DNA from 2 places in the Paramicrobacterium fandaimingii genome. Region 2 is predicted to be linked to the other one. Evidence: predicted binding sites of a transcription regulator. Region 2 holds the regulator's gene; the other holds the start of a gene.

What was found. Region 2 encodes HrcA, which represses chaperone genes, less so after heat shock. Its sites were predicted from a motif close to TTNGCACTCGNNNNNNNCGAGTGCNAA; they were not measured.
Region 1: the regulator HrcA is predicted to act here: its motif matches at 2,098-2,124, upstream of groES (co-chaperone GroES).

Annotation. Positions count from the first base shown of each region.
Region 1 is NZ_CP061170.1:867,116-871,403, forward strand. It holds gene HCR84_RS04180 (DUF4190 domain-containing protein) at 1-348, shown strand, start outside; gene HCR84_RS17605 (DUF4190 domain-containing protein) at 377-850, shown strand; gene HCR84_RS04190 (THUMP-like domain-containing protein) at 855-2,042, opposite strand; gene groES (co-chaperone GroES) at 2,184-2,498, shown strand; gene HCR84_RS04200 (HAD family hydrolase) at 2,576-3,211, shown strand; gene rarD (EamA family transporter RarD) at 3,208-4,131, shown strand; gene guaB (IMP dehydrogenase) at 4,247-4,288, shown strand, end outside.
Region 2 is NZ_CP061170.1:1,843,667-1,847,954, forward strand. It holds gene HCR84_RS08950 (16S rRNA (uracil(1498)-N(3))-methyltransferase) at 1-21, opposite strand, end outside; gene dnaJ (molecular chaperone DnaJ) at 23-1,129, opposite strand; gene hrcA (heat-inducible transcriptional repressor HrcA) at 1,214-2,239, opposite strand; gene HCR84_RS08965 (DUF4870 domain-containing protein) at 2,417-3,097, shown strand; gene hemW (radical SAM family heme chaperone HemW) at 3,099-4,288, opposite strand, start outside.

The DNA of each region.
Region 1 (4,288 bases), 980 kb from region 2:
CCGCCGTATTCTCAGCCTGCCCCGCAGCAGGGTCGCCCCGCGCAGCCGCCGCTCGTCGGCCCGGGCGGAGCAATGCCCGCGGCACAGCCCGTCGGGACTCCGAAGCCGCAGAAGAGCCGCACGGGGCTGATCGGCCTCATCTTCGGCATCCTCGGTGTCGTCGGCGGAGTGTTCTTCGGGTGGACACTTCCTCTGGCCATCGTCGGAATCATCCTGGGCTTCAGAGCGCGGTCGAAGCCAGACGACGACCGTTCATTCGCGCTGTGGGCGATCATCACGGGCTTCGCCGGCACGCTGTTCTCGCTCGGCTGGTTCGCGTACAGCATCATTTACTTCGTCATGAGATGATGGCCCTGAGGGGAGAAACACACAAACTATGAGCGATCCATCGCAGCAGGGCCACGAAAACCAGCAGCCCGCATACGAACAGAACCAGCAGCCGACGTACGGTCAGCAGGCCCCGGCGCCTGCCTATGGTCAGCAGCCTCTTGGCCAGCAGCCGTACGGGCAGCAGCCGACACCTGTTCCCGGCTACGGACAGCAGCCGTACGGGCAGCAGCCATATGGGCAGCAGCCATACGCCGCCTACCCACCGCAGCCAGGCACGAACGTGCTGGCGATCGTTGCGATCATCTCAGCGTTCTTCATTCCGATCGCCGGCATCATCTGCGGTCACATTGCTCGCAAGCAGATTCGCGAGACAGGCGAACAGGGCGACGGTCTCGCGCTGACAGGTCTGATCGTCGGCTACGTCTTTACGGCGATCATCGTCGTCGTCGTCGTGATCTACATCATCTTCTTCGTCGTCCTTCTGGGCGCGGTGGGGATGTCGGGCGCCGCCTACGCCTGATCCGTCAGACGCGCTCTGCGACAAGCGCGGTGTGCCGGCCCCCGACTCGCGTGAGAATGAGCGTCGCCGAACGTGAGCCTCGGGGGTTCAGCCGTTTGCGGAACGCGGCGGGGTCGATATCGACGCCACGCTTCTTGATCTCGAGCGTGCCGATGGCGTTCCCCTTCACCCAGCGGCGCAGCACCTTCTCGTCGAGCGGAAGCTGTTCGACGACCCTGAAGCAGGTGGCGAACGGAGTCGAACTCTGGGTGTCGCCCGAGAGGTAGGCGATGCCGTCGCTGATCGGTGCCGCTTCCAGCTCGCGCGCGAGATCGCCGATCAGGCGAGCGCGAATCACGGCGCCATCGGGCTCGTAGAGAAACGCACCGAGCTTGCGAACCGGTTCGTCTGGGCTGTCTTCGGCTGCGGTCATCTCTGGAGAGCCCTCGTCGCTCAGCACGAGAGCAGCGCGCGTGATTCCGTCGCGTGCAAGAGCGCCAGACCACAGCATGAGCTCAACGACGCTTCCGTCGACGCTGACCCACTGTGCTTCAACATCGTCGGGTATCAGGTTGCGGTCAAAGCTGGGGCCCAGCTTAACGCCCGTCGGGTACCGGCGAGCGATATCGAAGACGGTCTCGAGCGCGGGGGAGTAGTCGGTCGGATCGGTGAGTCGTGTCGTCTCGGAGTGGCCTGAGGTTCGCCGCGCCGGGTCGAAGAACACGGCGTCGACGCCGCTGAGATCGGTATCTTCAGCGCGCCCATGAACAACATGAGCCGAGTCAAAAGGTGCGAGGTTGTGCGTGGCAATGGCGGCAGTCACCTCGTCGGCATCCACGGCGGTCACCGAGATCTGCATCGCGGCCATCGCCATGGCGTCACCGCCAATGCCGCAGCCGAGATCCGCCACCCGCGTCAGGTCGCCCGCGAGATAGCGCCCGGCGTGCATGGCGGCGGCCCGAATGCGCGTTGCCTGCTCGAGCCCGGCCTGTGTGAACAGCATCCGGTCGGCGAACTCGCCGAATTTGGCGCGGCCGTGAGCCCTGAGTCGGGACTGGGTGAGAGCGGCGGCAACCACAGCAGGGTCGTGGCCGGCCTTGCGCAGGCGCGAGACCGCCTTGACAACATCTCCGGCCGAATCGTGTTCGGCGAGTTCGTCGAGCAGTGCCATGCCGTCTGGCGTGAGCAGAGAGACCAGATCGGCGCGTTCCATCTGGCCAACATATCAACCACAGGCGATCTCGCCCTCAGCGAAACCGAGACCGAAGTTGGCACTCACGTTGCACGAGTGCCAACGCATCCGTAAACTTGCAATTAGCACTCGGATAGTGAGGGTGCTAACTCACGTCTTCTTATGAGAAAGAGGTCAACCGTGTCGGTCTCCATCAAGCCGCTCGAGGATCGCATCGTCATTCAGCAGGTCGAGGCAGAGCAGACCACCGCGTCTGGTCTGGTTATTCCTGACACCGCCAAGGAGAAGCCGCAGGAGGGTGAAGTCGTGGCTGTCGGCCCCGGCCGCATCGACGACAACGGCAACCGCGTTCCTGTCGACGTCACCGTCGGCGACCGCGTTCTGTACTCCAAGTACGGCGGCACTGAGGTGAAGTTCGGCGCTGACGAGTACCTCGTGCTTTCGGCCCGCGACGTGCTCGCGGTCGTCGTTCGCTAAGCGACGCTCAACGACACAGAGGCCCGGGTGATCATCACCCGGGCCTCTGTGTCTGCGCCGCAACGTACACTCGATGCATGACTGCGTCACAGGTATTCGTCTTCGATATCGACGGGGTCATCCGTTCGTTCCAGCCGGAGCGCATGGCTGCGCGGCTTGACGCCGAACTTGGCCTGACCGTCGGCACCATCGAGGAGCAGGCGTTCGCCGAGCCGTTTGGACGCGATGTCGTGGAAGGTCGCATGACGCGGGCCGAGTGGGTGGGCGAGTTGTCAGAGCGCTTCGCTGCCCGTTCCCGAGATGCAAACGCTGCCCGGTCGATCGTCGCCGAGTGGTCGACCGATATCGGCCAGCTGATTCCAGAGACCATGGAACTCATCGACGAGCTCGCCCGCGAGCATCCGGTTTTCGCGTTTACAAATGGAACCGACTGCACACTGAACGAGCTCACAACGCACGGCATCATCGACCGGTTTCGCCACGTGATCAACTCGTACGAACTGGGCATCTCGAAGCCCGAGCCCGGCAGCTACCCGTTGGCGCACGCGCAGATTGAGCGGACGCTGGGGCAGACTGTGTCGGCGGAATCCGTTCATTTCACCGACGATCGAGCCGACAACATCGAGGCGGCATCGACGTTCGGCTGGTGGGCTCGGCAATTCACGGATGCCGCGGCGCTGCGCGCATCGCTTGCCTCCGCCGTCACCTCGTGATCGACGGTGCACGCGCTGGGTCGCGTTCCGGTTTTCTGTTTGCCGCCTCCGCGTACCTTCTGTGGGGCGCGCTCCCGCTCTACTTCGTCATTCTCGAGCCGGCCGGCCCCTTCGAGATTGTGTCGATGCGCATTCTGTTCTCGCTTGTCTTCTGCGGCATTCTGCTGAGCGTTCTTCGCGATTGGCGCGGCTTCTTCGCGCTGTTCCGTTCGAAGCGCACGATGCTGTTCATGTCGCTCGCCGCGGTGTTCATCTTCATCAACTGGCAGACCTACGTCATCGCCGCGGTGACGGGGCACGTGATCGAGGCCTCGCTCGGCTACTTCATCAACCCGATCGTCACCGTGCTCTTCGGCGTCATCTTTCTGCGCGAGCGTCTGCGCCCGATGCAATGGGCCGCGGTCGGCGTCAGCCTGATCGCCGTCATCGTGCTCTGGATCGGGTACGGCACATTCCCGATCATCGCGCTGACTCTGGCGTTCTCGTTTGGGCTCTACGGCTTCATGAAGAATCGCGTCGGCGGCAACGTCGGAGCGATAACGGGGCTGACGCTCGAGACCCTGCTGCTCGCCCCCGTTGCGGCGCTTGTTCTCGTCGGAGTTGCGGCGACGACAGGAATCGTCTTCGGCACGGCCGGGGCAGGTAACACGACGCTGCTCATCGCGTCGGGCGTCGTCACCGCCGTTCCGCTGCTGCTCTTCGCGTCTGCGGCCCGCCGCCTTCCGCTTGTGTACATGGGCCTTTTTCAATACGTCACGCCGCTCATGCAGTTTTTGGTCGGCGTGTTCATCTTGAGCGAGCCCATGCCGACCGAGCGCTGGATCGGCTTCTTTCTGGTTTGGGCGGCGCTTGTGCTGCTCACGATCGATATGGTCGGGCACGCGCGCAGCCTCAGGCGCCGCACTCTCAACCTCACCTGAGCGTTTGGCGGCATAAAGCGCTGCTCGCGGTGGTTACCATGGATTACCGGTGTCGACCAGCTCCGTTCCGCCGGGCCATTCTCGCAACACTCAATTCGCCTCGCGAAGGGACGCTATGGACACCTCGGATCCGTTCGGCTACATCGGTCTCACCTAC
Region 2 (4,288 bases):
ATTGAGGAAGAGACTGCTCATGTCAGCTCACAAAACGGTCGCGAAGCTTCGCGAAGAGGCCCTGCTGAAAGTGAGCGAGTTCGGGCTTCGGGTCGCGACGGCGCTCCGAGAACTGGCGGATCATCTCCCGTTCCTTATGATCGAGCTTCGACGGCGTCACCACTTGCACGCCGACACGCAGATCTCCGCGCGCGCTGCTGCGCAGACCCGTGATCCCGCGGTCCTTGATCACCAGAACATCGCCGCTCTGAACGCCAGGGCGAATATCAAGATCGACGTCACCGTCCAGTGCATTGATCGTGCTCGTCGTACCGATGATCGCATCGGCCATTGACACTTCGAGGGTGCAGAGAACGTCGTCGCCGTTGCGGCTGAAGACGTCGTCGTGCCTCACCTTGATCTCGAGATAGAGATCGCCCGATGGACCGCCGCCTTGTCCGACCTCGCCGCTTCCTGGCATCTGCAGACGCAGCCCGGTGTCGACGCCAGAGGGGATATCTACCGAAACGGTGCGGCGTGCGCGCACGCGACCCTGCCCCTGGCACGTCACGCACGGGTTTGGAATGATCGTGCCGTACCCCCGGCACGATCCACACGGGCTTGCGGTGACGACGTTGCCGAGCAGTGACCGAACGGTGCGCTGCACCTGCCCCGTTCCGTGGCAGATGTCACAGGTGATCGGTGATGTCCCCGGTTGACAGCACGAACCTTCGCAGGTCTCGCAGAGCACCGCCGTGTCGACCTCGATGTGCTTCGTGGTTCCGAACATCACATCGATGAGGTCGATCTCAATACGCAGAAGCGCATCTTCTCCTCGCTCTTGGCGCGATCGGGGGCCACGCCCTGCGCCGCCTCCACCGCCGAAGAACGTATCGAAGATGTCGCCGAATCCACCGAAGCCACCACCGCCGCCGCCGAACGGGTTGCGGCCCCCGGCATCATATTCGGCGCGCTGCTGCGAATCGCTGAGCACGTCATAGGCGTGCGTGACATTCTTAAACGTCTCTGCTGCCTCGGGACTTGGGTTGACGTCAGGGTGCAGCTGCCGCGCAAGCTTGCGGTATGCCTTCTTGATCTCGTCGACAGACGCGTCACGCGACACGCCGAGGGTTTCGTAGTGGTCAGCCACTCGCGGCCTTTCCTCGTCGTTCGCCGGTCGGGCTCGTCCGGCGGTTGTGCAATTCTGTGCGCCGAGCCGCGCACGTGGAGAGTGTCACTCGACCCCGAGAAGCCGAGAAAGATAGCGGGCAACGGCGCGCACGGCCGTGATGTTTCCCGCATAGTCCATTCTCGTGGGTCCGAGCACACCAAGACGGGCGATTTCGCCAGCAGAGGAACGGTACCCGCTCGTCACGATGCTTGTCTCATCGAGACCGAACGGTGCGTTTTCTCTGCCGATGCTCGCCGAGACTCCCAGCTGGTCGGCCTGCATCTCGCCGAACAGTCGGAGCAGCACGACCTGCTGCTCCAGCGCCTCGAGCACGGGAAAAATGCTTCCTGAGAAATCCTCTTCTGTTCGCGCAAGGTTCGCAGCGCCCGCCATTACCAGGCGGTCTTCGCGATAATGGCCGAGAACCTCGAGCACGACGTCGCGCACCGCACCAGCAAGCGCAGAAGGCTCCCCCGCTGCGTCCTTCTCACCGCGATTCATGAGCTCAACGGCGGCGGCATTGACAGTGCGCGACGAGACGTCGTCGTTGATCTGAACCTTGATACTCCCGACCGCATCATCGTCGAGCGGATGATCTGCTTCAACAAGTCGCTGATCAACGCGTCCGTTATCGATGATTACGACGACAAGCAACGTGCTTTCGCTCACAATGACAAGCTCGACGTGACGCACGGACGCCCGCGCGAACGACGGGTACTGAACGAGGGCCACTTGGTTTGTCAGCTGCGAGAGAAGGCGAACAGTTCGCCGCAGAACGTCGTCAAGGTCGGCCGATGGCTCAAGGAACATCTCAATGGCACGGCGCTGGGCAGGCGAAAGCGGCCGCTTATCAGCAAGCTGATCGACGAAGAGTCGATACCCCTTATCTGTCGGCACACGACCAGACGAGGTGTGGGGAGCGACGATGAGCTCTTCTTCCTCGAGCAACGCCATATCGTTGCGTATCGTGGCGGCAGAGACACCGAACCTGTGACGATCGACGATGCTCTTTGAGCCCACAGGTTCGCGAGAAGACACGTAGTCGGTGACGATCGCCCGCAGAACATCGAGACTGCGTTCAGACACCACGGTTACCGCCTCCTCTCTGGCACTCGTTCTCTCAGAGTGCCAATCTTAGTCGGTGACAATGCGGCGCGGACAATTGCAGCCTCACCGCCGTGTCTGTAGGTTTACTCCTAAGTCTTGCGAAGGACTTGACTCGAGCGTTCGCCAGCAAGCGAACTCACCACAGCGAAAGGCGAAGCAATGACTGACCCGAATGCACCGCAGCCGGCCGATCCAAATCAGCCGCCCAACACGCAAGGCCAGCCATCCCAGACACCACCGCAGCAGCCGCAGTACGGCCAGCAGCAGCCACCCCAGTATGGACAGCAGCAGCCGCCGCAGCAGGGTCAGCCGGGTCAGCAGCCGTATGCACAGCAGCCCCCGCAGCAAGGACAGCAGCCCTACGGTCAGCAGCCGTATGCACAGCAGCCCCCGCAGCAAGGACAGCAGCCGTACGGTCAGCCCCAGTACTCCCAGGCTCCCGGTGCTCAGCCGCTCACTCCTCAAGATGACAAGATGTGGGCGATGTGGTCCCACTTCGGCGGTGTTCTGAGCATTCTGCCGTCGCTCATCATCTACCTGGTGTTCAAGGACCGTGGTCCTTTCGTGCGTCAGGAAGCAAAAGAGGCTCTCAACTGGCAGATTACGATCCTTATCGTCATGATCGCATGGTCGATCATCGTGGGCATTTTGAGCGGCATCATCGTGACGTCCATGATCGCTGGGGGAAGCTTCGGCGCGATCGGCGGTCTGACTGCACTGTTCAGCCTCTTGAGCTGGCTCCCGTACATTCTCAACCTGATCTTCTCGATCATCGGCGGAGTCAAGGTCAAGGGTGGTCAGCCGTACCGCTACCCGGTCAACTTCCGCTTCATCAAGTAAGTCAGTCGGTCAGACGTCGCACGACGGCGTCGGCCAGGAGCCGCCCTTTTACGGTCAGTACGATTCGACCGCGAAGGGCGGCTTCGGCGTTAACGAGCTCATCGGCAATGAGCTCAGCGACAGCGGTCCGCCCAGAAGCGCTCAGCACACGTGTCGAGAGTCCCTCTCGGATTCGGGTTTCGAGGAGAATTCGCTCGATCCGTCGCGTCTCGCTGTCGAGCGTTTCCCTGCCAGCGGCTGGCGATGTCGCATCGGCAAGCCGCGCCGCATATGCTGCGGGGTGCTTGACGTTCCACCAGCGCACGCCCCCAACGTGACTGTGCGCTCCCGGGCCGACCCCCCACCAGTCCTGTCCCGTCCAATACGCGCGATTGTGGCGCGACCGTTCGTCGGGAGTGCGCGCCCAATTGCTGACTTCGTACCAGCTGAAGCCCTCGGCGGCGAGCGTCGATTCTGCAACCTCGTACATGTCGGCCTCGAGATCGTCATCGGGGATGGCGACCTCACCTCGGCGAATCTGGCGGGCGAGCTTCGTGCCGTCCTCAACGATCAGGGCATACGCAGACAGGTGATCAGGGTTCTGGCGCAACGCGTGCTCCAGTGAGCGTTTCCAATCGTCGAGGCTCTCCCCAGGGGCACCGTATATGAGATCGAGACTGACGCTGAGCCCAGCATCGCGAGCGGCCGAAACAACGTCGGGGATTCGGGCAGGGTCGTGCGTGCGCTCCAGGGTGGAGAGCACGTGCGGAACAGCGGATTGCATTCCGAAGGAGACCCGTGTGAACCCGGCGTCCGCAAGGTCCTGAAGGTAGCGTGCGTCGACGCTATCCGGATTCGCCTCCGTCGTCACTTCGGCATTCTCGCTCAAGCCGAACTGGTCGCGAACACCAGCTAGCATCCGCGCCAGGTCTTGCGCGGGCAAGAGCGTCGGCGTTCCCCCGCCGAAGAACACCGTCGACAGTGTGCGCGACTCTGCACCGAGGTCGTCAAGGACCTGCCAGGCTAGACGCACTTCCTGCAGCGCTTCATCGGCGTAATCCACCTGGCGTGCGCCGCGAAGCTCTGTGGCTGTGTAGGTGTTGAAATCACAGTAGCCGCAGCGAACGCGGCAGAACGGCACGTGCACGTACACGCCGAGATCACGCGCTGCGGAGTCAACGGCAGCCGACGGCGGAAGACGCCCATCGGGTG